Regions from separate parts of the Paenibacillus sp. TC-CSREp1 genome, predicted to be linked through region 1. Evidence: riboswitches for the same ligand, from Rfam matches in the RefSeq annotation. Region 1 holds a riboswitch; each other region holds the start of a gene.

The links. Region 1 has a riboswitch for S-adenosylmethionine ahead of metA (homoserine O-acetyltransferase MetA). Riboswitches for the same ligand answer to the same signal wherever they lie in the genome.
Region 2: it holds a riboswitch for S-adenosylmethionine, as region 1 does, so the genes downstream of both, mmuP (S-methylmethionine permease) here and metA (homoserine O-acetyltransferase MetA) in region 1, are expected to answer to the same signal.
Region 3: it holds a riboswitch for S-adenosylmethionine, as region 1 does, so the genes downstream of both, ACQSGY_RS14425 (methionine ABC transporter ATP-binding protein) here and metA (homoserine O-acetyltransferase MetA) in region 1, are expected to answer to the same signal.

What each region holds. Positions count from the first base shown of each region.
Region 1 is NZ_JBNOKM010000003.1:299,486-309,868, forward strand. It holds gene ACQSGY_RS06205 (arsenate reductase family protein) at 1-50, shown strand, start outside; gene ACQSGY_RS06210 (5'-3' exonuclease) at 297-1,190, shown strand; gene ACQSGY_RS06215 (phosphodiester glycosidase family protein) at 1,214-2,305, shown strand; gene ACQSGY_RS06220 (MOSC domain-containing protein) at 2,332-3,018, shown strand; gene ACQSGY_RS06225 (ROK family protein) at 3,141-4,019, shown strand; gene ACQSGY_RS06230 (HRDC domain-containing protein) at 4,203-5,204, shown strand; gene corA (magnesium/cobalt transporter CorA) at 5,279-6,214, opposite strand; SAM riboswitch class I at 6,674-6,798, shown strand; gene metA (homoserine O-acetyltransferase MetA) at 6,928-7,845, shown strand; gene ACQSGY_RS06245 (aminotransferase class I/II-fold pyridoxal phosphate-dependent enzyme) at 7,870-9,054, shown strand; gene ACQSGY_RS06250 (trans-sulfuration enzyme family protein) at 9,051-10,226, shown strand.
Region 2 is NZ_JBNOKM010000022.1:9,275-19,657, reverse strand. It holds gene ACQSGY_RS26120 (spore germination protein) at 1-786, shown strand, start outside; gene ACQSGY_RS26115 (spore germination protein) at 833-1,933, shown strand; gene ACQSGY_RS26110 (Ger(x)C family spore germination protein) at 1,930-3,132, shown strand; SAM riboswitch class I at 3,241-3,342, shown strand; gene mmuP (S-methylmethionine permease) at 3,434-4,828, shown strand; gene mmuM (homocysteine S-methyltransferase) at 4,834-5,904, shown strand; gene ACQSGY_RS26095 (transporter substrate-binding domain-containing protein) at 6,322-7,158, shown strand; gene ACQSGY_RS26090 (CapA family protein) at 7,172-8,506, shown strand; gene ACQSGY_RS26085 (amino acid ABC transporter permease) at 8,554-9,309, shown strand; gene ACQSGY_RS26080 (amino acid ABC transporter ATP-binding protein) at 9,309-10,064, shown strand; gene ACQSGY_RS26075 (helix-turn-helix domain-containing protein) at 10,274-10,383, opposite strand, start outside.
Region 3 is NZ_JBNOKM010000008.1:256,998-267,380, forward strand. It holds gene mqnE (aminofutalosine synthase MqnE) at 1-132, shown strand, start outside; gene ACQSGY_RS14390 (NAD(P)/FAD-dependent oxidoreductase) at 403-1,464, shown strand; gene ACQSGY_RS14395 (YuzB family protein) at 1,465-1,719, opposite strand; gene ACQSGY_RS14400 (NifU family protein) at 1,799-2,044, shown strand; gene ACQSGY_RS14405 (SDR family oxidoreductase) at 2,120-2,884, opposite strand; gene ACQSGY_RS14410 (DUF2167 domain-containing protein) at 3,204-4,202, shown strand; gene ACQSGY_RS14415 (MetQ/NlpA family ABC transporter substrate-binding protein) at 4,356-5,192, opposite strand; gene ACQSGY_RS14420 (methionine ABC transporter permease) at 5,232-5,891, opposite strand; gene ACQSGY_RS14425 (methionine ABC transporter ATP-binding protein) at 5,891-6,925, opposite strand; SAM riboswitch class I at 7,047-7,186, opposite strand; gene ACQSGY_RS14430 (Cthe_2314 family HEPN domain-containing protein) at 7,441-8,160, opposite strand; gene ACQSGY_RS14435 (COX15/CtaA family protein) at 8,441-9,328, opposite strand.

The DNA of each region.
Region 1 (10,383 bases):
CGGTTGGCTTCAAGGAAGAGACGTTTGAGCAGGAATGGAATAACGCATAAATCCATATTTTGATCACCATATGTGCAAATTGCACGATCCATGAGTAAAAACCTGATTAGCCTTGAATTATTCAATTTTCAGGGCTTTTTTGGTTGAATCCGAGCAGGTGTAACTATGCTATAATGAGGGTTGGCGTAACCCTGCCAAGATGATAGAATTAGTTTCGATATTTTATACATGCTATTGGAGCTGGACATTGAATGTATGTGTTCAGCTTGCATAGATCAAGGAGAGAGTAAATTCAAGTGAATCAACGTAATGAACCTACTTTGTTACTGGTAGACGGTATGGCAGTGTTGTTCCGTGCGTACTATGCAACAGCTGCAAGCGGATATATCAGACGCACAAAGGCAGGGCTTCCAACCAACGCAGTCTATGGTTTTATCCGTTATTTCTGGGATGCAGTTCAGACCTTTGGACCAAGCCATGTGATCTGCTGCTGGGATATGGGAGGCAAGACGTTTCGCGGTGAAGAGTATGCGGCGTACAAAGGGAATCGGGCCGAAGCACCGGATGATCTTATTCCACAGTTTGCTTTGATTAAGGAAGTGATGGACAGCCTGAACATTCCGAATATCGGAGCTGCGGGATATGAGGCTGACGATTGTATTGGCACGCTCGCCAAGCATTACACTGAAGAGACCGATCTGAATGTGATGGTGCTTACCGGTGACCATGATATGTTACAGCTGATTAATGACCGGACGAGTATTATTATTATGAAAAAAGGTCACGGCAACTACATGGTGTACAATCCGGAAACGCTGATGGCCGAGAAACAGCTAACCCCGCGTCAGGTTATTGACATGAAGGGTTTGATGGGGGATGCCAGCGACAATTATCCCGGTGTACGAGGCATTGGTGAGAAGACGGCTTTGAAGCTGGTACAAGAGTACGGATCGATCGAAGGCATTTTAAACAATCTGGATCAACTAACCCCTTCAGTACGCAAAAAAATCGAGAGTGATCTCGATATGCTTCATCTGTCCCGCAAACTGGCAGAGATTCATTGTGCTGTTCCGGTGGCCTGTACGCTGGAAGGCTGTGAATTACGTCTGGACCCTGATACGGTGATGGACAAGTTTGAACAACTTGAGATGAAGAGCCTTGGCTCTTGGATGGGAGTGGCAATTGGATGACGAGCAGCAGGAGAATGAACAGAATGAGTAAAAAGTGGTGGACCGGGGCGTTGGCCCTCGTCCTGGCTTTGCCCGTATTGCTTTCGGGGGCCGTAAGTGCACCGCAGACAGCGGAGGCCAAAGCCGCGATTAGTTCGAAAGTACAGAAAGTAAACGCAGCAGGACGCAGCTTTAGTGTGCAGACCGTAAGTATTCCCAAAGGTACACCCGTTACAGTAGGACTTGCCAAGAAGCAGGTGGGCCAGACAGCAACGTTGCCATCCATCGTGAAGGCATATGGCGCACAAGCCGCAATCAACGGAGCTTTTTTTGAAGCCTATCAAGGAGCACCAGACCCATACGGCATGTTAATAGCAAATGGAAAAGTTATACATATAGGAAGATATGGCACTTCAATCGGATTTAAAGCAGATGGTTCAGCAATTATGGATTCACTTCAAGTAAGCTTGACCGGAAAGGTTACGGATACGAACGGAAAATCACGCAGCTGGTACGCAACGTTTATTAATCGCACGCCTTCAGCAACTTCAAGCATCAGCATTTTGTATACGCCAGAGCGCGGTGCAAACGTTGGTTTTAAAGGAGGCACCGCAGTGATTATGGAGAAAGGGGTAGTTACCAAAAAAGTACCAAACTCCAATGTTGCTATTCCAAAGAACGGTTCTGTGCTTGTATTTACAGGCAATGAGAAATCCATGTCGGATCGTTTCACTGTAGGTTCCACCGTAGAGATGAATTACAGATACACTAACTCAGCCGGGCAGGATATTCCCTGGCAGGAGGTCGTTACGGCGGTTGGGGCTGGTCCACGTCTGGTCAAGGACGGCAAAATTGCTGTAAATCCGGCAAGTGAAGGCTTCAAAGACCCTAAAATTCTGAATGCATCTGGGGCGAGAAGTGGAATCGCAATTATGGCAGATGGTTCAGTAATGCTGGCTACCGTTTCCGGTGCTACAATGAAAGAATGGGCAGCAGTGATGCAGAAGCTGGGGGCCAAGCAGGCTATGAATCTCGATGGCGGTGCATCCTCAGGTTTGTATGCCAGCGGCAAGATGCTGACGTCTCCAGGTCGGCTGCTAAGTAACACATTGGTATTTGGCGGTTCTGTCCGATAAAAATCAGTACAGGAGGTATGATGCAAATGACACCTATATCCGATCTGACAACAGAAAAGGACAACACATCGGTTCTGGCCATTAATGTGGGACAGCCCAGACCGTTACCCGGTCAGAAAAATGAGGTGCTGAGCGGCATCATGAAACATCCTGTCTCCACCCCTGTGTTCCTGTCATTCACGGGAATGACAGGGGATGCTCAGGCGGACCTTGTTCATCACGGGGGTCCGGATAAGGCAGTTTGTGTATACGATTACAGCCATTATGCTGCACTTGAACAGCTGATGAATCGCAAGCTGGACTGGGGAGCTTTTGGAGAGAATCTTACCGTCACAGGCTGTACTGAAGAAGAGGTGCGCATTGGGGATATATTCGAATTAGGCGATGCCCAGGTGCAGGTTAGTCAGCCAAGGCAGCCGTGTTTCAAGCTGGGAGCAAGGTATGACTACAAGGAGCTGCCCGTTTATTTTCAGGAAAGTGGACATACAGGCTTTTATTTTCGAGTACTGCAGGAAGGGCAGGTTGCTCCGGCATCCCGTTTCAGAAAAATACACACGGATCAGAGCTCGATGACAATCCTTGATGCGAATCGAATCATGCATCAGGGAAAGCAAAATGTGGAGGGGATTCAGATATTGTTAGCCATTCCGGCACTTTCGGACAGCTGGAGACAGACACTGCTCAAGCGACTGAACAAGCTGGTGAGTGACTGAGATGCAAGTCTACAAGTCTGTATGTCTGCATCTGCAAATTGAACTTGTACCCACGAGCCATTCAATCCTCAAACTCAAAGCAGCAGCGTGCTAATTTAAACCAACCTGGGAGTGAAGCAAACATGACAGTTTTAGGTGCAATTGAAGCAGGCGGAACCAAATTTGTATGCGGCATTGGTACGGAGCAAGGAGAGGTATTAGAGCGAGTAAGCTTTCCTACAACCACGCCGGAGGAGACGATGGCGCAGGTCATTGCTTTTTTTGAAGGCAAAGGCATTGAAGCACTGGGTGTAGGTTCGTTTGGTCCGATTGATCCGATTGAAGGAAGTCCAACGTATGGTTATATCACGACTACGCCTAAGCCGCACTGGGGGCAGTACAACATTATTGGCAAACTCAAGGAACATTTTGATGTGCCTATGACGTTTGATACGGATGTAAACGGTGCTGCTCTGGGGGAAGCGACCTGGGGAGCTGCTCAGGGTCTTGATAGCTGTCTGTATATAACTGTAGGTACAGGTATTGGTGCGGGAGCTGTGGTTGGCGGGAAAATGGTTCATGGATTGTCTCATCCCGAAATGGGGCATATCATTGTACGCAGACATCCGGAGGATTCTTACGAGGGCTTTTGTCCTTATCATGGAGATTGCCTTGAAGGTCTGGCAGCAGGTCCGGCCATTAACAAGCGTTGGGGGCAGCCCGCCTATGAGCTGTCGTCAGATCACAAAGCGTGGGAGATTGAGGCGCATTATCTTGCACACGCATTGATGAATTATGTGCTGATTCTGTCACCACAGAAAATCGTGATGGGCGGCGGTGTTATGAAGCAGGAGCATTTGTTCCCGATGGTGCGAAGCAAACTGCAGGAACTGCTCGCGGGATATGTACAGCATCCATCTCTTCATGCGGGGATTGATCAGTATGTTGTGCCCCCAGGTCTGGGAGATAATGCAGGATTATGCGGTTCACTGGCTTTGGCAAAATTGGCCTTGTCCAGATAGATAATATAGGGATTGACGAATTTTACCATTATGGTTATGATAAGTGCAACAGTATAGAACGGTTAATGAGGAAGCACCTCTCTTGCGGCATTTTCGCAGGAGGGGTGTTTTTTTGTGCTGTCCGGAGACAGCCGATGCTTTGTTAATCGAACATGCTGCAACGTTATAAGGAGGGGAATACACATGGAAGTCATTTTCATGAACAAGTTATCCAGAACATCAGATCAGCATGAGGACATAGCCCAGCTATGGATCGGGGAGGAGGAGAACACGTGGCATCTGGGCTGGAGCAGGTATGAGGCAGGGGATCGCGAGGATACGATCTGGTATGAGGGCACCTCATGGGAGGAATTGCTGCATATTTACCGCCATCAGCTTGCGATGCAGATGAGCGAGGGGTATCGACCATTGCTGCATGGATTGTATCATGAGAACGAAGAGATGAAACCTCGCAGTTATGCGGGGCAGCGGCTGCATTGCTTTAGCGAGCTGTATGGGAATGAGCAATTATATGATGATCTGTGTGCATGGCGGCGGCAGAAGGCTGCAAGTGACCGTAAAGCTCCTTACTTTGTAGCAACCAATCGACTGCTCCGGCTGATCAGCGCTTTTGTACCCCATACGATGGATGAACTCATGCAGCTACCTGGTGTTGGAGAGAGCAAAGCATCGGATTACGGGCTGGAATGGCTGGAAATGACAAGCGGGATTGAGCGTTCCAGATCGTTCCCGCTGGATTGGGTGTATACCGTACTGAAGGAGGAAGAGTACGAAAGCTGGTTGTACAAGCAAAAGGAACAGAAATACAAGCAGGAGCTGGATAAATTTCTCACGCGCAAACATGTGCTGCAGGGGATGAAGGATGGTCAGACTTTGGAGGAGATTGTAATTCGTTCGGGCTTATCCCGCCGTGAGTTAATTGAACTGCTGGAGACGCTGGATCTGGAAGGCTACGATACGGACTCTCTGCTTGATGTAGAGCTGGCTGTGATGCCTGAGGCTGAACAGGAGGCGGTCTGGAGTGCATATGAGGAATTGGGCGATACGTTTCTGAAGCCTGTCTTACATAAAGTTTATGGAGGAGAGCGCCCGGAAACAGGTAGCCTTGAACAGGTATATGAACGATTGCGTATGATTCGCATCCGTTTCCGCAGGCATGTGGAAACGGAACGTAATGTTGGTTAGCTCGGTAGTGCTCAGGAAAAACAGATACCAAAAAGACGAAGTCGTTCCCGCAGAGGGGCGCTTCGTCTTCCATTTCAAATCCAGTCTTTTTTGCGAAAAATAAAGAACATCGTCAGGCCGAGTGTAATCATGAGGCCAATGACGGCGTAATAACCATATCTCCAGTGCAGCTCAGGCATGTTATCAAAGTTCATTCCGTATATTCCGGTAATCACGGTCAGCGGCATGAAGACCGTTGTAATGGCCGTAAACACGCGCATGATCTCATTCGCCCGGTTTGCGATACTGGATTGATAGGCTTCTCGCAAGTTGCCCATCAGGTCGCGGTACGTTTCGAACGTTTCCGAAATTTTCACGGCATTCTCATAAATGTCACTGAAGTATTTTTGCAGCTGATCATCAATCAGACGCAGGTCTTTTTTGTTCAGGGTATTGATAACCTCTTTCTGAGGCCCCAGCACCTTTTTCAACCACAATATTTCACTTCGCAAACCGATAATTTCATTCAGATGTGATTTCTTGGTATGCATCAGAATGTCTTCTTCCAGCTTCTCGATGCGAGCTTCAATTCGGTCACCAACGGTGAAATAATTGTCTACAATCAAGTCAACCAGCAAATAGAGAAAGCGATCGGGACTGTTGATCTCCTGTTCCCACAGGATCGGCTTCAGCATCCGTAATTCACTGACCTTCTGTTTCGTTACACTGATAATGAAATGTCTGCCGAGAAACAGATTGACTGCCCGCAGAAAAATCTCTTCATCATCAAAGCGAATGCTGTTGATCACGATAAAATAATGATTTTCATAAATTTCAATCTTTGGACGCTGCTCCTCATCACTCAAGCAGTCCTCCACAGCCAGATCATGCATGGAGAACAGAGGCTGCAGCACAGCCAGATCATCCACGTCTGCATCGATCCAGTAAAAACCTTCAGCCGGTGGAGTCAGCGCTTGCTGGATATCATCCACCGGAATAAATACACCGTTATTAACCAACCGGATTTTCATGTAATCTACTCCTTCTGCACCCGCCATCGTGGCGGATTTCATCATTAATATGGGCGCAAAAGAACAGATCAGCCGGTCGGCAGCGAAGCCCGATGTACAGGTCTCCGCTTGTTTACGTTCAATCTATAATCAAACGGAAAAAACGGCCCGCTGCCGATGCTGATGTCCATTCTCTATGCAGTTGTTCGGAAATCGACTGCCAATTGGGCCTCGGGTCGCCATCCATTTAATATGTCACCTCTCACATAAGGGCTTATAAACACTTGTCTAGTATACCGCTGGTCCAGAGTGCTTTCAAGCGCAAAATGTGTCTATTTCGCGCTCTGAGGCAGTGTATGATTACGGAGTAGAATCGGTTCCGAATTCGGTATCAGAAACACCTAACTGCATCTTGACGTGAGGGCCTGAATGTTTTAAAGTAAAAGTTAATAAATTTGAATTATAATTGAATACAGCGAAATCTTATCAAGAGTAGGTGGAGGGACTAGCCCGATGAAACCCGGCAACCGGCGATATACCGCACGGTGCTAATTCTTGCAGCGACCAAGCATCCTCGTGGTGCTGTTGTAACTGAGAGATGAGAGAGGCGCATATCTGTTTACATATGACCTTTCTCGGAATCCGAGAGAGGTCTTTGTTGTATGCCCCAACTTCTCAGCAGTGATTTTCGCGGCAAATGTGATCTATGACGACCAAGGAGGAATCAACTCACCATGCCAATTAAAATTCCGGACACACTACCAGCTAAAGAAGTGCTTGAAGGGGAGAATATCTTTGTCATGGACGAAACGTCCGCATACAAGCAGGATATTCGTCCGCTGCGCATTGCTATTCTGAATCTGATGCCTACCAAAGAGACCACCGAAACACAATTGCTGCGTCTGGTGGGGAACACCCCCATTCAGGTGGATGTGGTGCTTGTGCATCCCAAATCTCATACCTCCAAAAATACGTCTCAGGAATATCTGGACATGTTCTACAAAACATTCGATGAGATTCAGCACCGCCGTTTCGACGGGATGATTATTACAGGTGCGCCGGTGGAGCAAATGGATTTTGAGGACGTTAATTATTGGAAGGAGATTCAGGAAATTTTTGAATGGACCAAAACCAATGTAACGTCGACCATGCATATCTGTTGGGCATCCCAGGCTGGTTTATACCACCATTTTGATGTACCCAAAGTTCCGCTGGATGAAAAATGTTTTGGAGTATTCCCGCATACGATCAACAAACCCCATGTTCCACTGCTCCGGGGATTTGATGAGGTGTTTAATGTGCCTCACTCTCGCCATACAGACGTAAGACGTGAGGATATCGAAAAAAACGACAGGCTTGAAATTTTAGCCGAGTCCGAGGAAGCAGGCGTATTTCTGGTAGCCACCAAGGATGGTAAGCAAATTTTTGCTACAGGACATGCCGAGTACGATCCGTTTTCTTTAAAATGGGAGTATGACCGTGATGTAGCCAAAGGATTGGATATCGCACTGCCTAAGCATTATTATCCGAACGATGATCCATCCCAACTCCCTCCGGCTACCTGGCGTGCACATGCCAACTTATTATTCTCTAACTGGCTCAATTACTATGTGTATCAGGAAACACCTTACGATATTGGTCCGCAAATCTAATCGTGATTACAGGAGGATGCAGTAATGGAAGATAACAAGTTGAAGATTGAAAGCCGTTTAGCTCAGATTGGGTCCATCAATGAACCCGTTACAGGAGCCGTTAACTTTCCGATTTATCAATCCACTGCGTTTCGTCACCCGAAGCTGGGACAAAGCACCGGGTTTGATTACATTCGTACAACCAATCCAACACGTAAAGTGCTGGAGGAGGCTGCAGCGGCACTGGAATCCGGTGATGCAGGTTTTGCCTGTAGCTCCGGTATGGCGGCGTTGCAAACGATCTTTGCGATGTTCAGCCAAGGAGATCATCTGATTGTTTCACTTGATCTGTACGGCGGAACATATCGACTGCTGGAACGAATTCTGTCTCGCTTTGGCGTAACGGCAAGTTACGTGGATACGAATGATCTGGAAGCGCTGGAGAAGGTGTACCAGCCAAATACCAAAGCTGTATTTATCGAGACACCAACCAATCCGCTTATGATGATCACGGACGTACAAGCCGTAGCTTCCTGGGCCAAAAGCCATAACCTGCTGACGATCGTGGACAACACATTGCTCACGCCGTTCTTCCAGCGTCCGATTGAACTTGGCGCAGACATTATCATTCACAGTGCTACCAAATATCTGGGCGGACATAATGATGTTCTCGCTGGACTTATTATTACCAAAGGTGAAGCTTTGTCTGCGGAAATGGCTTTCCTTCATAATTCGATTGGTGCGGTGTTATCGCCGAGTGATTCCTATCAATTGATGAAAGGCATGAAAACCCTTGCGCTTCGCATGGAGCGTCACGAATATAACGCGCTGACCATCGCGAAGTTCCTGCTGGAGCATCCTGCGGTTGCGGAAGTATTCCATCCGGGATTGTCCGATCATCCGGGATACGAGATTCAGCAGAAGCAATCTTCAGGCAATACCGGCATCTTCTCATTTAAAGTCAAGGATGCACGGTATGTGGAGCCATTGCTGCGTCATATTCAATTAATTGCGTTTGCCGAAAGCCTTGGCGGTGTAGAATCCCTCATGACTTACCCGGCAGTGCAGACGCATGCGGATATCCCGCTGGAGATTCGTGATGCTGTAGGTGTAGATGACCGTTTGCTGCGTTTCTCTGTCGGAATTGAACATGCGGAGGACTTGATTGCCGATCTGAATCAGGCGCTGCTGGCAGCGCAGCAGGAAGTGGAAGGAGGCGTAATCTCATGAGTGATGTAAACCGCAAAAAACCGGAATCAGGATTGAAGTTTGAGACAAAGCTGCTTCATTTCGGGGATGAGATTGATCAGACAACCGGCGCATCCAGCGTGCCGATTTATCAGGCATCCACATTCCATCATTTTGATATTTTTAATCCACCAAAGCATGACTACAGCCGTTCGGGCAATCCTACCCGTCAAGCTCTGGAGGACTATATCGCTTTGCTTGAAGGCGGAGTGCGTGGTTTTGCCTACTCATCAGGCATGGCTGCCATCTCCAGTGTATTTATGATGTTCTCTGCAGGAGATCATATCATTGTTACGGAGGATGTATACGGAGGCACCTATCGCCTGCTGACGACCATTCTCAGCCGCATGCAGATCGAGACTACATTTGTAGATATGACGAATATCGAGGAAGTCAAGGCAGCCCTTAAACCAAACACCAAAGCTGTTTATATGGAGACACCCTCCAATCCAACGTTAAAGATTACGGATATTGCGGCCGTAACGTCCTGGTCGAAGGAGCATGAACTGATTACGATTCTGGATAACACATTTATGACACCGTATTATCAGCGGCCGATTGAGTTTGGCGTAGATATCGTTGTACATAGTGCTACGAAGTTTCTGGGCGGTCACAGTGATGTGCTGGCGGGGCTGGCTGTTGCACGTACAGATGAGCTGGGCAGACAGCTGAAGCAGCTGCAAAATGGATTGGGCACGGTGCTGGGAGCTCAGGAATCCTGGCTTCTGATGCGCGGAATGAAAACACTTGGAGCACGCATGGCTCACAGTGAACAGAGCACAGCCAAGCTTGCGGGATGGCTTAAAGGGCGCAAAGATATAACGGCTGTCTATTACCCTGGACTTGAGGATCACCCGGGTCGTGAAGCACATGAGCGTCAGTCTACGGGCTACGGAGCAGTTGTTTCTTTTGACGTAGGCTCGGGAGATCGTGCCAAAGCGGTGCTGAACCGCGTGAAGCTGCCGATTGTTGCTGTAAGTCTGGGTGCGGTGGAAAGTATTCTTTCTTATCCTACAATGATGTCACATGCGGCCATGCCGGCAGAGGTTCGACATGAGCGTGGAATTACCGATGGATTGCTGCGTTTCTCGGTAGGGCTTGAGGATATTGATGACCTGATTGCCGATCTGGAGCAGGCTTTGGAGGCCGAATAAAGTTAAAAAGACAGAATATATTGATCTATTCTTTTGCACAGAAACTTGAGTTTATATGTAAAAATTTTAATTGATTTTTAAAGCACCTTTATATAAGGTGCTTTTTTTCACATGTAACCTGTGTTACGATATGTATAGTAGACCATTACGATGTTGC
Region 2 (10,383 bases), on a different contig from region 1:
TTCCAGCAAATATTAAATACGGAGAGGCCTGACCGGGTGATTGGTGCCCTGCTGGAAGGACGGGTGGCGATTTTACTGGACGGGACGCCATTTGTACTTGTTGTACCCGTGACTTTCAGCATGCTGCTGCAATCTCCCGAGGATTATTATGAGCGCTGGATACCTGGTACTTTTCTACGTATGCTGCGCTTTCTATCTGCCATGCTGGCTTTGCTTGCGCCCGCCCTGTATATCTCGTTTATCTCATTTCATCCAGGTCTGATTCCCACCAAGCTAGTGTTGACTATCATTGAGACGAGGACAGGAGTGCCTTTCCCATCCCTTATTGAAGTATTAATTATGGAGCTGTCTATTGAAATTCTGAGGGAAGCGGGGATTCGTCTCCCTAAGCCCATTGGACCTGCGATGGGAATCGTTGGGGGTCTCATTATTGGTCAAGCAGCGGTACAAGCAGGCATTATCAGTCAGTTTCTGGTCATCGTGGTGGCCGTTACGGCAATCTCTTCTTTTACGATTCCGGTGTACAGCGCAGGATTAACACTACGGATTTTGCGGTTCGCTGCCATGTTCAGTGCTGCAGTGCTCGGATTGTATGGCGTAGTCATGTTCTTTCTGCTGATATGTACACATCTAGCGAGGTTAACAAGCTTTGGTGTTCCATATGTGGCACCAGCTGTCCCATATCGTATGAGTGACTGGAAAGATTTCATCATGCGAGCACCGCTTTCTATGATGAGAAGACGTCCCGAGATGATGAATACAGTGGATGAGGATCGGAAGAAGTAGGCAGGCATTGCGCTTGAATCAATTGTAAGCGTGGAGGTGTAGTGAAGTGAAAGACGCTCAGGGGAAAATAAGTACTACACAGGCGGTTGTGATTATCGTCAATTATATGCTGGGTGCAGGGATATTAACGCTGCCACGAACGATGAGCAAAGCGGTGGGAACACCTGACGTCTGGATCTCCATCATTCTGTCCGGGCTGATCATCATAGGAGTGGGTATCATTCTTGTGACCTTATGCCGCAGATTTCCCGAAAAAACAGTTTTTCAATTCACAAGGGAAATTACCGGGCGCTGGATCGCGTACATTCTGGGATGTGCGATGATCTTGTATTTTATGATAATTGCTGCCTTCGAGATCAGAGTAATGGCTGATGTAACCGGCATGTATTTGCTTGAGCGTACTCCTACGTGGGTGATTGTGATGGTGTTTATGTGGATTGGCATCTATCTCATCTCTGGCGGATTATCTGTGATCCTGCGTGTATTTGAGATCATTCTGCCCATTACACTGGTCATCTTTGTTATGGAAATTCTGCTTAGCAATCAATTGTTCGAGATCAGCAATTTAAGGCCTGTTTTGGGTGAAGGACTCTTGCCGGTCATTAAGGGCTTGAAGCCATCGCTGCTGTCTTATACAGGTTACGAGGTTATGCTAGTCATTACGGCATATATGCAGAATCCGAAAAAAAGCAATAAAGCGATAACATGGGGCATAGCTGTCTCCACTGCTATATACCTCATTACAGTTGTTATGGTTGTAGGAAGCCTTTCACTTGACGGAATCAAAACGAGAACATGGCCGACGCTGGATTTGGTGCGAAGCTTTGAAATACAAGGCTTGATCTTTGAGCGCTTTGAATCGCTCCTGCTGGTCATCTGGATTATGCAGATTTTTTCCACGTTTGCAATTACCCATTATTGTGCATCAGTAGGCATTCGTGACTTATTCAAGACCAAAAAAATGGGCAAGATTATGTATGTTCTGCTGCCTGTTATATATATAGCGGCGATGATGCCGAAAAATGTAGATGAAACTTTCGCACTTGGCGATATGCTGGGTAACGCTTCTGTTCTGTTGTTCGCCATCTTGCCTTTGATCCTGTTGATCATAAGCATGATACGTAAAAAAGGAGGCAAGCACGCATGATTTTCTTTCGCCTGCTGGGACGGATCGCTTGCGTTGTGACCATCCTGAGTCTACTCTCAGGCTGCTGGAGCAGTAGAGAGATCGAGGATTTGAGCTTGTACGTTGCGCTGGGTATTGACGTGGGTCAAGAAACCGAGTTTGAGAAAAAAATTGCGGAGCAGGGAGGACGTTATCCCAAGCTGGACAATGTAACAGCAACCGTTCAGATCGCCCCAGGGTACTCCAGTAGCCAAAAAAGTGAACAGCCCGGTTCACCTGCATCCGGTAAAACGTCCTATTTGAATGAACGACTTACCGGTGATTCCTTGCTGCAGATTTTCCGTCAGTTTGCCTTGCGCCGTGATCGCCCGCTCATTGGACATCACCTCAAGGTTATTGTGATTTCCAAGGATATTGCCAAAAAGTATGGGTTGGACCAGCTGCTGGATTTCATCCTGCGGGATAACGATATTCGCCCGAACTGTCTGGTACTGATCAGCCATCACCGGGCAGTGGATGTGCTAACCTCTAACGATCCATCACGCATTCCGGCGTTCTATCTCACCGGGATTACGAATAATTCTAACGTCTCCAACAAAATTCTGGAGCCTGTATCGCTCGCGAAGCTTGATGCCCAGATGCAATCCGGGTCGAGTTTTCTATTGCAGAATGTACTGAACTACAACGGGGAGGACAAGTTCTCGGGCGGCAGCATTTTTGATGCTAAAGACAAGAAATTTATTGGTGAGCTTAGTCAAACGGATCTGGAGGCCCTTTCCTGGCTCAGACCTAATCAAAAGGGCGGAGTCATCAAGACCTACAGCAAAGAAGGATTTACGGTGGTCTATGAGATCAAAAAGAAAAGAACAAAGATTATTCCGAAAGTGGATGGTGACAACATTTCATTCCACATTAAAGCCGAATCCGAGGGATGGATGATGGAGGATTGGCGATCCCCGGAGAAGGAGGAGAAGGGAGCGTATCGGGATGAACTGGAAAAGGATTTTGCAAAATTGGTCGAGCAGCAGATTAAGCAGATGCTGTATAAACTCCAGCATACGTATCAGGTGGATGTTGCCGATTTTCGGGACACGATTCGAATTAAATATCCGAAGACGTGGAAGAGGGTGAAGGATCACTGGGATGAGATATTTGCGAAGGTGCCCATCACATATGAGATCAAGACCAGAATTGTGAATCCGGGGTCTTCTACAGAGTAGCTTGTTGGAATAATGTAGGGGAGCATGGTAATGGAATACGACTCAGGTGTAATTCTATTTAAATGTTGACACATCAGGTGGCAGTCGATATAGTTATAAAAAATCATTTTCTTATCCAGAGAGGTGGAGGGACTGGCCCTTAGAAACCTCAGCAACAGATCTGAAGGATACTGTGCTAATTCCAGCGGGTGAAAGCCTGATAGATAGGAGCAGTTGTTTTTATTTGTCAGTAGAGGCGCACTCTTCGGGAAGAGTGGGTCTTTTTTGTTTGTTCTGGATGAAGAAGCAGGGAGTATGTCATATGGAGAATAACAGCGATAAAGGTCATTTTCAGCGCAAGATGCAAACGAGACATGTGGTCATGCTTTCGCTTGGCGGCGTCATCGGAACGGGATTGTTCCTCAGCTCGGGGTACACGATTCAGCAGGCGGGACCGCTCGGTACCATTTTATCCTATCTCATCGGGGCACTTGTTGTGTATCTGGTTATGCTCTGTCTGGGCGAATTATCAGTATATATGCCAGAGACGGGTGCATTCCACAGCTACGCAGCCAAATATATCGGCCCAGCTACAGGTTATACCGTTGCTTGGCTATACTGGCTGACCTGGACAGTCGCGTTGGGCTCTGAATTTACGGCAGCCGGGCTGCTGATGCAGCGCTGGTTCCCGTCCATAAATGTCTGGATCTGGAGCGGTCTGTTTGCTCTGATGATTTTTCTGTTTAATGCGTTCACGGTCAAACTGTTTGCCGAATCCGAATTTTGGTTTTCCTTGGTGAAGGTGATGACGATTGTGCTCTTTATTATTATTGGCGGTGCTGCCATGTTTGGGATTATTCCGATGGCAGATGCGTCTCCGGCGCCACTGTTTACCAACATTACAGCATCAGGTTGGTTTCCGCATGGAGCCACGGCCATATTAATGACAATGCTGGCAGTGAACTTTGCCTTTTCGGGAACAGAGCTGATTGGTATTGCTGCTGGCGAGACGGAAAACCCGGAAAAAAACATTCCAAAAGCCATTCATACGACATTATGGCGTCTGATTATTTTCTTTATCGGTACAATTGTCATTCTGTCTGCGCTGCTGCCAATGTCGGACGCAAGCGTGCTGGAGAGTCCATTTGTAGCCGTGATGGAACGGATCGGTGTTCCGTATGCGGCAGACATTATGAATTTTGTTATTCTAACAGCGATTCTGTCCGCAGCTAACTCGGGATTATATGCTTCCTCACGGATGTTATGGTCACTGGCAGATAAAAAGACCATTTCTCCATGGTTTGCCCGCTTGACCAAACGCGGTGTGCCGTTCAACGCGCTGGTGCTCAGCATGGCTGGCGGTGCACTGGCTTTGCTGTCCAGCATCATTGCACCTGGAACCGTGTATATTACACTTGTCTCTATCTCGGGTCTTGCTGTAGTGGCGGTATGGATGAGCATCAGCGTGTCTCAATATATGTTCCGCAGACAGTATCTGCGTGAAGGAAACAAAGTGCAGGATCTGGTTTACCGGACACCGCTATATCCAATCGTGCCTATCGTTTCATTTTTGCTGTGCCTGGCCTCCTGCATCGGCATTGCTTTTGATCCGACACAGCGAATTGCTTTATACTGCGGCATTCCATTCATTATTCTGTGTTATATCGTATATTACCTGACAGATCGTACGAAGAAGAAAAGAGGGTTGACCCCATGACTAAAATGGAGCAAACGAATGATATCAATGTAATTCAACGTATTCTGAACGACTATCCACTCATGATTCTGGACGGTGCACTGGCTACAGAGCTGGAGCAGCATGGTTGTAATCTGGATGACCCGCTCTGGTCTGCACGTGTGCTGCTGGAGAACCCGGATGTCATTGTGCAGGTACACGCGGATTATTTCCGTGCAGGAGCAGATTGTGCAATTACTTCAAGCTATCAGGCCACTGTCGAAGGTTTCCGCAAGCGTGGCATTGGAGAGCAGGCTGCACTGGAGCTGATTCGCAAGACGGTAGAGCTGGCCGCAAAGGCGAGAGATGACGTGTGGACAGAAGTGCAGGATGTCATAGTAGAAGGCGGCAGTTCAACGAGACCAGGTGCAGAAGTCGCTTCGGGACATGCCGAGAACGTGGGAAAAGAGCAGAGTGAAAATCGTACAGGTGAGCACACAGGTGGCGAGAAGCTGGGGCGTCCGCGCCCTATAGTCGCTGGCTCCGTTGGGCCATACGGTGCTTATCTGGCGGATGGTTCAGAGTACGTGGGGCATTATGGCGTATCGGATGAGACATTGGCAGCATTCCATCGTCCGCGTATGGCAGCGCTGGTTGAAGCGGGAGCAGATGTGCTGGCGCTTGAGACGATCCCTTCATTGCAGGAGGCTCGGGTGCTGGTTGAATTGCTCAAGGAATTTCCGGAGACAAGTGCCTGGCTTTCGTTCTCGTTAAAAGACGGGACAAGCATCAGCGAAGGCACGCCGCTCGAGGTATGTGCCCAGACATTTGGTTCAGAGCCGCAGCTTGCGGCGATTGGTCTGAACTGCGCTCCCATGGAAGTCGTTACGGAAGCGATTGGTATCTTGCGCCGTGCCAGTGATAAACCGGTTATCGTATATCCCAATTCAGGCGAGACTTACGATGCGGAAACCAAAACATGGAGCGGTCAAGGCTCCTGTGGCAGTATGAAGGACGCATCGGAGCAATGGGTTGCTGCGGGCGCCCAGATTATTGGCGGCTGCTGCCGCACAACACCGCATCAGATTAGCGAGCTGGCGAAGAAGTGGCGAAATTAACGGAAATAGGCTAAACAGCCCTTACCTATCGAGTGAGCAGGTAAGGGCTGTTTGTTGTTTATTCAATTGCGAGCATGCGAAGTGACATTTGACGAATTTCTCTGGAAGCCAGCCGGTCATGGGATCGCTCCAGTTTAATTTAGTAAAGATTGAATAGATGATACATGGATTTTGAAGAAGCTGTTTCTAATATTGTACATTTTTGCCGGAGGAGAGTCACAGGAAAGTTTATTGCGGAGCATGTAGAAGAGTGTCGTTTGGAAGATGTAGAAAGGTGTCGTAATATGTAGTTTTCTTTGTCGAATTACCTTGACAGAGCATGTACACCGTGACATAATACATTTCATACTAATTTACTATGAATTATAATTCATGGTTAGAATAACAGAGAGATAACACAACAAGGGGGATATAACAATGAAGAAGAAGTTTGTGCCGGGAATTCTTTTATTAGTGCTCGGGTTGATGATTGCCGGTTGCGGCAACAAAAACGAAGCAAGTTCAGGTGCGGGTGCGGAATCTGGTCAGAAGACGATTATTGCGGCAACAAGCGGCGTAAGTAACCCGTTCAGCTACGATAAAGACGGTACACTTACTGGTTATGATGTCGAAGTCATGAAAGCCATTTTCGAGAAGCTCCCTGAGTATAAACTTGAAGTACAAGCGATTGAGTTTGAAGGCATTCTGACAGGTCTGGATAATGGACGTTTTCAATTAGGAGCCAACAACTTCAGTTCCAATCCAGAACGACGCAGCAAATATAATTTCTCTTTGCCTATTATCGAAAATGCTAACGTTTTTGTGGTACGCAAGGATGATAACACCCTTAAATCGATTGAAGATTTGAAAGGATACAAGGCAGTAACCGAAGTAGGCAACTCAGGTGCAACGCTGCTGGAGAACTATAATACAGAGCATCCGGATGCCAAAGCAGATATTATGTACACCGAAGAAAACTTTGTTAAACAATTTGAAGGCATTGAAGCCGGAAAATATGACGTTCGGATTATTTCTCGTGTTTCGGCGGAAAAAGCAATCAAGGAGCATGGCTTCACTAATCTGAAAGTTGTTCCATTCTCTACTGAAAATAGTGACCCGGGTTCCTACATCCTGTTCTCCAAGTCGGCGGACAGTGCATTGCTGGATGCTGTGAACAAAAGAATTAAAGAAATGTACAATGACGGTACATTGCTCAAGATCAGTGAAGAGCAGCTCGGCGGCGACTATCTGCCTAAGAAAGAATTGATGGAGTAGGGAAGGGGATCATATGAAATTTATCGTTACAGGAGACGCGTTGTTTTCCAGCAGTCATGTAGATAAAACCATGGACCCGAACCTGCTGGCTCTTTTAAAGGAAGCTGATGAGGTTTTCACCAATGCTGAATTTGTTACCCCGCGTAAAAATACAGTACCGGCCGCAGGCCGGGGATACCAGACCAGTGTACGTCCCAAAACGCTGGACGAGTTCGCACGTTTGAATATTCGCTATGTCGGCTTTGCCAACAACCACACGGGGGATTACGGCATCGAAGGAATTACGGATACGCTTGCTGAAGCGGAACAGCGCGGTCTGATTCCTCTGGGAGTTGGAATGAGTCTGCACGAAGCTCGTAAGCCGGTATTTATCGATACAGCTGATGGACGAATTGCCATCATTACGATTGGTGTAACACGCAGCGAAGTATTTGCGGCATCCAATCCGGGGAATGGTGTTCCCGCCCGTCCAGGTCTGAATCCACTTCGCTGGTCACGTACGTATGTGGTTAATGAGCAGGATTTTGAGACTTTGAAGGGCATTAGCGAACGGATTGGCATTGCGGCAAGTATGGAAACAGGTAAACGGATTGAGACATTCAAGAGCAAATCCGAAAATCACTATGAGTTTGGATCATTGTTTGAGGGTTATCTGACCTTTGAAAAGGGCGATAACTCTCGCGTTAAAACAACAGCGCATGCCCAGGATCAGCAGGAGATTCTGGAAACGATCCGTGATGCCAAGGAACGCAGTGATTTTGTTTTCGTGAATCTGCATACGCATGAGGGAGAGAATGAGGACTGGTATTCGGATTATCCGGCGGAATTTATTGAGACTTTCGCAAGAAGTGCTGTGGATGCAGGAGCTCATTGTGTATTCGGACATGGTGCGCATTTTACAAGAGGTGTGGAGCTGTATCAGGGTCAGCCGATTTTCTATAACATTGGCAGCTTGATTATGGAATTTGAGGCGGGGGAATCCCTTATATCCCCTGAGATGTTCACAGCTTACGGTTATGCAGAAAATGAATCACCCTCTACGCTTCACAAGAACAGAACCAAAGATAGCGATGGAAACTGGCAGGGCTTCTATAGTCACCGGAAATTTTCGGAGAACTTCCTGATTTCGTTTGACCTGAATGCAGATCAGCAGAAGTTTGAATATGAGTTGATTCCGATTGATCTCAGATTAACTCATGCCCGCGTGACCAAACGAGGTTTGCCTGTGCTTGCTTCGGAGGAGGCTACGGCTTCTTTAGTTGAAAGGCTCAATCATGTGAGCAAAGAGCGCTACAACACTGAAATTATACGCCAAGGCGAACGTTTAACTGTGAAAGAGTGGAAGTAATTCCGCTCTTGCTTTTTTTTGAAAATGAAGGTGGAAGGATGTAAACCATGGGAGAAATTTTCGATATTAACGCGGTGTTTTCAGCCATCCCTCGTCTGTTAGAGGTTCTTCCTGTGAGTCTGCAGATTACGGCGATTTCAATGGTTGTAGGTCTGGTCTTTGCTTTGCTGTTTGCGGTGATACGCATGAAAAAAGTACCAGTACTCAGCCAGCTTGTCACGCTGTTTATTTCGTTCATCCGGGGGACACCGATCATCGTACAGCTTTATCTGACGTATAACGGGATACCGCTGTTATTAAAGTTTATCAACCAGCAGTACGGCACCGATTACAACATTAATGCGGTACCCGCAATGCTTTTTGTACTGGTGACATTTGCATTTAATGAGGCTGCTTACAATTCCGAGACGATTCGTGCAGCTCTGCAATCCGTAAACAAAGGGCAGATTGAAGCAGCGGAATCCCTTGGCATGACCTATCTTCAAGTGCTGAAGAGAGTTATAGTTCCCCAAGCACTCGTTGTAGCGATTCCACCTCTTGGCAATGCCCTTATAGGTCTGTTAAAAGGTACATCACTCGCGTTTGTTGCAGGGGTTATTGAGATGACGGCACAAGGTAAAATTATTTCGGGCAGCAACTTCCGCTTTTTCGAAGTATATCTCGCTCTGGCCCTCATCTATTGGGTGATGACCATTATTATCGAACAGATTCTTCGTTTTCTGGAGAAACGCTTCTCTATTCCTGATCCAGTGCAGCAAACGATGAATCGCGGCTGGTTTTCATGGGGAAGGAGGGGCATTTAATGATCAAGGTAAGTCATCTGTCAAAATCCTTCCATAACAATCTGATTCTGAATGATCTTTCGGTTGATATTCAGAAGGGAGATGTCGTGGCGCTGATTGGCTCTTCGGGTGCAGGGAAATCTACTTTTCTACGGGCATTAAACTGTCTGGAAGCAGCCGATCAGGGTCAGCTGGATCTGGAAGGCTTCAAAGTTGATTTCAGTACTATTACAAACAAGCAGCGGCTTGAGCTGCGCAAGCAGACGGCTATGGTATTCCAGCACTTCAACCTGTTCCAGCACCGTACGGCTCTGGATAATGTAAAAGAAGGCTTGAAGGTTGTCAAAAAAATGAATGATAAAGAAGCGACTGAACTGGCTAAATTGCAGCTGGAGCAGGTCGGCTTGTCCGAACGTGCACATTATTATCCGAAACATCTGTCTGGTGGTCAGCAGCAGCGTGTGGGTATTGCACGTGCACTTGCGATGAAACCCAAGCTGCTGCTGCTGGACGAGCCAACTTCTGCGCTTGACCCGGAGCTGGTGGGTGAAGTGCTGCAGACGATCAAAAAGACAGCTGCTTCGGGACAAACGATGCTTCTCGTTTCGCATGAAATGAGCTTTGTTTATGAAGTGGCAACCAAGGTGTTGTTTCTGGATAAGGGTAAAATTGTTGAAGAAGGTACACCCGATGAAGTGTTTAACCACCCGAAATCGGAACGTGCCAAAGAGTTTTTGCACAATTATTTCCGCAACAAAGGCGAGCATCGGGCATAAGGTGCGACTGAAGCTGTACGGTTGGATGATCTCCTCCTGAAGTTTTGCCTGACACGAAATTTATGCACTGAACGCATTCAATCTGATTTGAATAACATGCGAACATACGAGGTTGACGACTCGTATCGTTATATATAAAACGCTTTGGGAGAGACACACGCTGTATGTGTGAAGCCCAAAGCGTTTTTATTTTGCTATGAGAAGCAGTGTTACACATGTTCCAGATCATCCGTCGGTTCATGCTGCCTGGATTTAAGATACTCTGCCGGAGATACGCCGAAGTGTGCACGGAATACCCGGTGAAAATAGGAATAGCTTG
Region 3 (10,383 bases), on a different contig from region 1:
ATAAGCCATGCTGCTGGCGCACTGACACCGGAAGGGCTGACACGCAAAGAGCTGATCTGGCTCGTCAAAGGAGCAGGTCGTATTCCTGTTGAACGGGATACGTTCTACAATGAAATCCAGGTTTACGAATAGTTCTGTTCCCTCACAACAATAATAATCTGAAACAATAATTACAACAGCAAAGGCATCACTCATCCAGGAACGAAACCTTCTTTAATCAGGGGCACGTTTTATACAGAGTGGTGCTTAACTGTGGTCTCATATCTCAAATTTTCAATTTCTCAATCTTAACTATTTATTTTTTTAAAACTAAACAACACACAGAGCAGCTATGTCAATGCATAGCTGTTCTGCAGGTTACAGCCCCAACGCTTGGGACTGATGCAGAAAGGAAGCCGAGTCATGAAAAATTTCGTCATTCTTGGAGGCGGCTATGGCGGCCTCACCATCATCAAGGAACTTCTGGAAGGTAAAATCCCTGCAGACACACAGATTATTCTGGTGGACCGCAGCCCATTCCAGGGGTTGAAGACCGAATACTACGCACTCGCAGCAGGAACCGTATCGGATTACGATCTGCGCATCCATTTCCCGGTCAATGAGAAAGTCACCCACCGCTTCGGTGAAGTAACTGCCATTAACCTGGAGCAGCGTCAGATTGAATTTGAAGGTCAGGAGCCGCTTGAATATGACAAGCTTGTGATTGGACTCGGATGTACGGATCGTTTTCACAACACCCCCGGCGCCGAGGAATATAGCTGTACCATTCAAAGCTTCAGCAAAACACGCGAGACCTATCTTCGTCTTAACGAAGTCAAAGCTTATGGCCATGTCCACATCGTGGGCGGCGGTCTAAGCGGAGTGGAGATGGCTGCCGAGCTCCGTGAAAGCAGACCCGACCTGAATATCACCATTCTGGATCGTGGTGAGCGGGTACTCTCTGCCTTCCCTCAACGTCTCTCCTCTTATGTTCATGAGTGGTTCGGTGAGCATCAGGTGGAAGCGCGTGGACATATCGCCATCTCCCGGGTTGAACCTAACGCCATTTATAACCGCGACGAACAAATTCAGACAGATGCCGTTGTATGGACGGCGGGTATCCAGCCGGTGAAGGTGGTTCAGGACCTCAATGTAACCAAGGACCCACAGGGTCGTGTCGTGTTAAACGAATATTATCAAATTCCGGAGTATACCGACGTGTATGTTGTAGGTGACTGTGCTAGTGTACCTTATGCACCAAGTGGTCAGGCTGCGGAGGTTCAGGGTGAGCAAATCGCTCATATTCAGCATGCGCTTTGGAAAGGCGAAAAGCCCAATCCGCAGCCGCTCAAGCTTCGCGGCACATTAGGCGCACTCGGCAAGAAGGCTGGATTTGGGCTAATGGGCAAAACGTCCATGATGGGACGTGTGCCTCGTATTTTGAAAAGCGGTGTGCTCTGGATGTCCAAGCGCCATCTCGGTTAATTAATCAAGATCGAGCTCATCCCATGCATCCGCTTCGGCGATTTTGGCAAGAATGGCGCTGTATAGATCCTCCACTTTGTCCGTGGTCACCACTTCACCATTAACCAAGGCAAAAGGGGTCATATAACATTGACCGCAATTGGTCAGACAGCCATATTCGATGACGTCATAGTCCGGATTTTCATCCAGTTGATCCATGACTTCATCTGTGCCAAAATGCATATTGTTAGCGCAAAATTCAATAATTGGTCTCATTTCATTCACCTGCTTTGTTTGACCATTTTAATTTGTGGTCGTTTGTAATATACTATAAGGAGGAAAGGAGTTGAACAATATGAGCGAAAACGCACAAAGCACCATGTATGATGAGGTATCTGATGTGCTTGATAAACTTCGTCCGTTCCTGCAGCGCGATGGCGGTGACGTGGAACTGGTCGACGTGGAGGACGGCATCATTAAGCTGAAACTGGTCGGTGCCTGCGGCAGCTGCCCAAGCTCCACCATTACATTAAAAGCCGGGATTGAACGCGCCCTTCTTGAAGAAGTTGAGGGTGTACAAGAAGTCGTACAAGTATTCTAATCAATCCTTCACGAAATAAACCTCAGAGAGCCTTTCGCTTCGTAAGAAGCGGAGGGCTCTTTTTTTGGTACCCTTTTATATTGTTGGCCTGATCGGATCAAGCCCTCCAGACACATCCATAATGTTACCTGTAATAAAATCCGAATGATCCAGGCACAGATACGTAATCACTCTTGCTATATCTTCTCCGCTGCCGGGGCGCCCTCTTGGCGTTTCCTTATCAGGTATGTTCACAATGTCATCAATGGTTTTCTCTTTATTTGCACCACGAATATCTCCAGGACATACCATGTTCACCGTAATCCCGTAAGGCGCTTCTTCCACGGCGAGTGTCTTTGTAAACGAAACCAGCCCCACCTTCGCAGCAGCATATACGGCACGATGAGGCCACGACCTCGCTTCACCGGCATGACTGAAGCCAAAATGAATAATCCGCCCCCACTGCTTGCGGCGCATTTTCGGCAGGACGAGCTGATCCAGAATCATCGGTCCCAGCAGGTTTCCCTGCACTAACATCTGCACCTCTGCCTCGGAATAGTCCGCAAACACCCGGCGCTCACGTACGAATGGCCCCGCGTTATTTACTAAAATATCGATATGCCCCAGCTGCGCTTCCACGGCAGCTACAAGCGCATGAATCTCTTCAGCTTTGGATATGTCTGCCTGTACAGCAATACAACGCACGCCTTTGGCAATAATCTGAGCCTGAAGCGCTTCAGCCTCTGATCGGCTGTGGACATAATTGAGGGCAATATGGCATCCTTGATCTGCCAGACTAAGTGCTGTCATTTTCCCAAGGCCTTTGGCACTTCCCGTTATGAGGGCAATCTTTCCCTTCACGTTCATCCCCCTCTTCAAAGAGCAGTCACTCATCCAGTATAAAAGATTTATGCTTCCCTCACAACTTGCCTGCTCTTCACAATCTGTTCCAGTTTCAAAAATGCGTATATCAGGGACCATGTCCTTATTTCTAATTACAATCATGAATTGAATATCAGGACTTTTGTAGGAAAATAAACCCTTAACATCCATAAATACCTTGATCAAATGTAAATTGCTGTGGTACCCTCGATAAGTCATTATTATCTTATGATGATAACGACATAATACAATCAACATGTACATGCCTGCATTACATGTGTTGAAAGGAATCAAAGTAATGAACAAGAAATGGCTGCACCTCGTATTCTCTCTGCTTCTTATTGTCACATGGCAATTCACATCATGCGTGAAGGTATTTGCGGCTAGTGACAGCTCCACCACCACAGATTATGAATGGAAGGATGGACCTGCAACCGTATCGCTCGATGATAAAGCTACATTAAAGGTAGCGGAAGATCTGATGTTTCTGGATGCAGACAATACCAAGCGATTTATGGAGGACTCTGAATCTTTCCCTAACGGAAGTGAGATTGGAAGTCTATACGGTGCTGGTGAACAATCCAATTGGTATGTCATTTTTGAGTATAATCATACAGGACATATTGATGATAGTGACAAAAACGATCTGGATGCCAATGAACTGCTGGAGAGCTACAAACGCGGCACAGAAGAGCAAAACAAAAAAACGAGTGCTGATAATCAGTTGAACGTTGTCGGTTGGGATATCGAGCCTGCCTATGATAACAGCAAGCATCAATTGCGATATTCATTAGCATTAGAGGATGCACAGCAGGAAGCACTTGTGAATTACAACGTAAATGTATTGACACGTGAAGGATATATTGGCGTTATTCTTGTCTCGGACAGTGCTAACTTTGAACAAAATCGCAAGCAATTTGAAGAACATGTGCTGAATAATCTTACGGTTAACAGCGGCTATACATACGGTGAATTTGATGCTTCTCTGGATAAAAAATCGGAGCTTGGCCTTACCGGCCTTATTTTGGGTGGAGCCGGGGTTGCCGTTGCCAAAAAGGTTGGTCTGCTGCTCCTGCTCAAAAAAGGCTGGATTTTCATCGTTGCAGCCCTCGCTGGTGCGTTCGGATGGCTGCGCCGTAAACTTACTGGCCGAAAAGATGCAGCCGCCGCATCACCAACGGAATCGTCAGAGGCTCCCGCGCTCTCCCCTGCGGAAGAAGCGTATCAGCAGCATGCTGCGGGACAGGAGTCTTTATCGTCTGCAGAAGATGACGATAAAGACAAAAGATTATCGTAGGCTGCTTTAGTTAGCCTTCCCTTAGTCCTTTGCTCATAAGGCTCTATGATGCTCATCTAAAGAAAGCCCCGTACATTTCAAAATAAGAAATGTGCGGGGCTTTTAATTTAAACTATTCCTTTATGACCTTAAATAACATATTTCTTTATCACCTTAAAACGCAGGTTCAACTGCACCTTGGTAACGTTCTTTGATGAATTTTTTCACTTCTTCGGAGTGAAGAGCTTCAGCCAGCTTTTTGATGGCATCTGCGTCTTTATTATCCTCACGGGATACCAGAATGTTGGCATATGGATTGCCTTGCAGGTCTTCAATCAGCAGTGCATCTTTAGCCGGATTAAGATTAGCTTCCAGTGCATAGTTTGAATTGATGAACACCAGATCAGCTTCATCCAGCTGACGAGGCATCATCGCGGCATCGAGCTCAATAATATCCAGATTTTTCGGATTCGCTGTAATGTCCTGTTTCGTGGAAGTAATGTTGGTATTGTCTTTGAGTGTAATCAGACCTTTCTTCGCCAGCAGCAGGAGTGCACGTCCGCCATTGGAAGGGTCATTAGGAATCGCTACTTTTGCGCCGTCTTTCAGTTCATCCAGCGATTTAATCTTTTTGGAGTAACCACCAAAAGGTTCTACATGAACCGGCGTTACAGCAACCAGGTGGAAGCCGCGCTCTTTATTTTGCACATCAAGGTAAGGCTGATGCTGGAAGAAGTTCGCATCCAGTTTGCCATCCTCCAGCTGCTGGTTTGGCTGTACATAGTCATTGAATGTAACAACCTGCAAGCGGATGCCCTCCGCTTCAAGCACAGGTTTGATGCTTTCCAGGATTTCAGCATGAGGTGTAGGAGAAGCCCCGACTTTCAATTCAACGGTACGCGGAGCGCCCGCTGAATTATCCGCACCGCTGTCCGATTTCTTGTTGTTTCCGCAAGCTGCAAGCACTGCGATTAACATCAAGCTGAGTAGAACAATAGACCATTTTTTCATCTGTAAAACCCCTTCGCCTTATATTTTTTCATCTATGTGTTATTTCCTGGTGAAATAAATGACCAGACGATCGCCAAGCATCTGCAGAAGCTGGACCAGAATAATCATGGATATAACAGAAATAATCATGATTTCGTTCTGATAACGGTAGTATCCGTAGTTAATTGCCAACGTTCCCAATCCGCCGCCGCCAACCATACCCGCCATAGCCGTGTATGATACCAGAGTAACAATCGTGATGGTAATGCTGGCAAGCAGACCCGGTAGAGCTTCTGGCAACAGCACTCGTCTGACAATCTGTCCTGTAGATGCCCCCATTGCCTGTGCCGCTTCAATGACGCCGCGATCCACTTCTCGCAACGTATTCTCTACGAGACGTGCAAAGTACGGCGCAGCAGAGATAACAAGAGGTGGAATGACGCCGAGCACCCCAGTAGCTGTCCCCACCAGCGCACGTGAAACTGGAATCAGAGCAACAATTAATATGATAAAAGGTACAGAACGTAAGATGTTAACAATGACAGACAAAACAACATAGGTTACTCGAGATCTGGCTGATGCGGATCGCCCTGTCATGAACAGAATTACACCAAGCGGCAGACCAAGCAGAACGGTGAACAAGCCGGATGCGGCCAAAATTTGTAACGTCTCAATCGAGGCGGTGCCAACCTCATCCCAGTTTACTTTTGAAAAATCCATTAACGAAGCACCTCCACATCAAGTCCTTCTGCAGCAAGCTCGGATAACGTCTGCTCAATGGCTTGAACATCGCCCTCGAATCTTACAGTTAATTGACCATAGGGAACTTGCTTGATCGTAGAGATTGTGCCCTGCAGAATGGCAAAATCCACGCCGGTTTTGCGAACCGTTCTGGATAAAATCGCTTCATACGTTTTGTTTCCCAAAAACGACACTTTCACCAGCTTGGATGATACACCTGTTCCGAGCTCCGTTCCGGCATTCGCAAGCACCATTTCTTCCAGCGCCAGTCCACCTTCACGATCACGACTCACAAAATCCCGAGTTATCGCATGCTGCGGCTTCAGGAACACTTCAGTTACCGGCCCTTGCTCTACAATGCCACCTTGATGGATTACTGCCACCCGGTCGCAGATGGTCTGAATCACATGCATCTCGTGCGTGATAAGCACAATCGTCAGATTATACTTTTCGTTGATATCCAGGAGCAGCTTCAGAATTGAATTCGTTGTCTGCGGGTCAAGCGCAGAGGTCGCCTCATCACAGAGAAGCACACTTGGATCACTTGCAAGCGCTCGTGCTATGCCAACCCGCTGTTTCTGTCCGCCCGATAGCTGTGCCGGATATTTGCTGCTGTGCTGCTCCAGACCGACCAAAGCCAGCATCTCCTTCACCTTGCGGTCAATCGCATCCTTGGGTGTATTCACCAGCTTTAACGGAAAAGCAACGTTATCGTACACTGTGGCAGAAGACAACAGATTGAAATGCTGAAAAATCATGCCGATCTTGCGTCTTTGCTGCTGAAGTTCACTTTTGCCAAGCTCCGTCAGGTTAACGCCATCCACCCACACTTCGCCTGCTGTCGGACGTTCCAGCAAGTTAATGCAACGAATCAATGTGCTTTTCCCCGCACCCGAGTGGCCAATAACGCCGAATATTTCACCCTTCTGGATGCTTAGATCAAGCTCTGACAACGCCGTGGTTGTCTTTCCACGCCTGCCATATGTTTTGGTTAATCCAACCAGTTCTATCAATAGTACGGCTCCTTCCCCATCACCTACATATATCTTTACCCGAAGGAAGGGAAAACTCCCCTTTTTACGCGAAAAAAGAGCCCTTTGCAGATACAAAGATGGCTCTTCACGTGAAATGACCTTCTCATCTGCCAAAATCATATTCACTATGATTCTGTAGGAATTAGCACCTAACATCTGTAATGAAACACATTCATGTCATCAGCACAGATCGGTTGCCGGGCTTCATCGGGCCTGTCCCTCCGCCACTCTCGATAAGAGAAATATAATGTTTTGTAGAATTATATAGGTTATTGTAGTTCATCATATATAATGATCGAACTGCATCAAATATTACATCATTAAACTGCATTAAATGCTACAATATCAAAACTGTATTAAATAGTGCATTTTAGATAAATAACAAATCCATGTAAGTTTCTGATCTGCAACTCAGTATAGTCCAAGTATTCCGATTTGTCAAAGGGTATTATTTCATTAAGCTACTGTGGTAAACGAGTAAAAGCTTGATGCCATTATCGCCTCATGCCTTGTTTACGCCAGATTCGAGTGATATATCGATATGCCGTGTGCAGAGTTTCACAGACCATATCCACACCCTGCTGCATCTCCAGCAGATGCTGATCCAGATCCTCCAGCTTGACTTTCCCCTTCATCGTCTGATGCAGCTGCCATAGATCGTCCTGCATTTCAGAGTTCATGTAATGAATCTCCATATTGCGCCGCTTGCGGAGCCTGCTCATGGGTTCACGATAATTTTCCTTGATCTTGATTAATTGCAATGCAAGTGCATGGTGTTCCCGATGATAATCAAATTGCCTAAGTACCGTATAATAAGAGAAATGCACCTTCGTCTTTGAAGTATTCAACTGGAATATTTCATTCAAAACGGTTCCCAGTTTGTCCAGGATGGCAAAGCAGCGAATAAATGCATCCTTATAAAAATAAACATAACGCGCATACTCCGCCTTTTCGGCAGAGGTCATATCTTCGGTAGAGCCGGCAACCACTTTTTTACGAAAATGGGCTGCTGCAAAATAACTCTGCTCCAATTCATCCAATGACGATATCAGCCCTTGCGTCCAGATATAAAGCTTCCTGTAATCATGTTCCGGGTCATGGTCCACATGCATCTGGCGTTCAAATGAATCCAGCGTGTGTGCCATCGTATCCATCGCTTCCTTCAGAATACCCTGATTGACCCGCGGTTTCTCACCAAGTAACGTACGCAGCATAGATGTCCTCCTCTTTCCACTGATGATGCAAAATATATGATGTCACAGCTGCTGGACAGTCACTACCTCTCCCCAATAACCGCTGCAAATACTGTAATCATTATAACTTGGTTTAGGTTGCCCTGTTGATTCAAACATCAAACAAAAACAAAAGTCCACCTGCTCCAGTAATCTGTATCACCGAAGGGTGGACTTTCCAAATATAGTGCAGCCTGGCTGCAAGTGCAGGGTTAAAAGTGCAGGAACTGAATTCTTTTCTAAGATAGACAGCTGCTTCAGTTTAGAAGCGATTTACCGGGCGATACAGTTTGTACACCAGGAAGCTCATATACGTCAGCACACCGAATAATATAGCGATATCCAGCATATGTGCGAGTGCTACAAACATATACACCTCTGGGCGGTTAATCGTCCACATCATAAACATACCGATAACCACTTGCATCAAAATCAATATTACGGATAACACACCCAGCGTACGCAGCTCCCGATTATCCGGATGTTTGCGATACGCAAAATGTCCCAGAATTGCAATGACAATCACTAACGATGCCGCAGCAAGACGGTGAGCAAATGCTACAGCTACCCCTCCCGAAAGCTCAGGAACGATCTGTCCATTACATAGCGGGAACCCGGAACAACCTCCAGCAGAGTTTGTATGACTCACAAATGCCCCTGTATACACGACCAGATATGTGTAAATGGTTGAGAACCAGACCAGATTGCGGAAGCCTTTGCTGACACGTGGATATCTGTTCAGTCGTTCGAGACCGCCGTACCTGGCTTCCTGCCGAATACCGAGAGCCATCATTAAGGAGCTTGCAAACGCAATTAACGCAAATCCGAAGTGAAGCGCCATGACTGCAGAGGATTGTGAGAATACCACGGCAAAAGCGCCCATAATCCCCTGTATAATGACAAATACTAGGGTCAGAAATGAGAAAAGCTGCAGATCACGACGCTGCTTGCCAAATCGCAAAAAGGCAACAAACGAAGCGATGGACAGCAGGCCCGCCAATGCACTCACGGCACGGTGGGAGTATTCAATGAGCGAGGCCACAGTATGTGCAGGAACGAGCTTTCCGTTACATAAAGGCCATTCATTACCACATCCAAGGCCTGATTCAGTTTTGGTTACGATCCCGCCGCCAAAAGTGGCCAGAAACATAATAAGACAGGTTAATACGGTCAACCATTTAAACAATGTTAAGTGCTTCAATTTTTTCTCACCCGCTGTTAGTTTAAGATGGCGAAGAGCATCTTCGCTTCATGATCGTTCGTTTGATATTTTATTCTGTACTTTGACACTAATTTCACAACTAAATTTATTATAACGGATAAAAGCATCATTGACGCCGTGCTTTGTGACAAAATGTTAACGTCTGTTAAAATTTTGACCCGATAGTCATATTAGGGCCTTCCGGCTGGTGGATAGCTTTGTTGTGTAATTTATTTATGTATTTCTTCTTTAGGATTTTTTATGTTAGTTTTTATTATGTAACGCTTAGGTGTGCAGTGTTTTGTTTGTTCGTTTCGTTATTGTGTAGCAATTAGCGGTGTTTTGCTTGTTCAGTACTTTATTGTGCGGTGTTTTGTGGTGCTTTGCTTGTTCTGTATTGTGCAGCGCTTCTTTTGTTTCTTCTGTAAGGCTTTCCTGCTTTCTGGATGTGAAACTTTATGAGAACAGATCATAAGGATCTCCGATTCCCCCATTTGTAAGACCGGATACAAAACACAGGTAACATCGATAACATCAAAAAACACAGCAATTCAGGAATTAGAGAACGAAGACAATAAACATTGACAACCGCGTAAACGCCGAATCTTCATTTAAACGATATATAGGAACCTGATTAAAACGACATATTGAGTTAGGTCGTGTTCGGTTGTGTTGTATTCGGTTGTATTCAACATTACCGATTGCGTGATGTTTTCGTTGTCTTCGATGGATGGTTCAGTGAAGTTTTCAATGTTTGGATATTTGCGACGTTTTACCGCATTCTCGGTGTTCTTAGTGTCTCTGACGTGCCTATGACATGCCTAGGATGTGCCTATGATGTGCCTAATTTTCACCCTTTTATTGTAACGATCCCAGATGAGCTTATTTAAGCAAAATAGAGCTTTCTTAGATTCTAACGATCCCCAGAAACCTTATTTCAATTAAAACCCGCTAAATACATCCCATTTCACATGAAATTCCCGAAATAAGCTTTCCTGAGATCG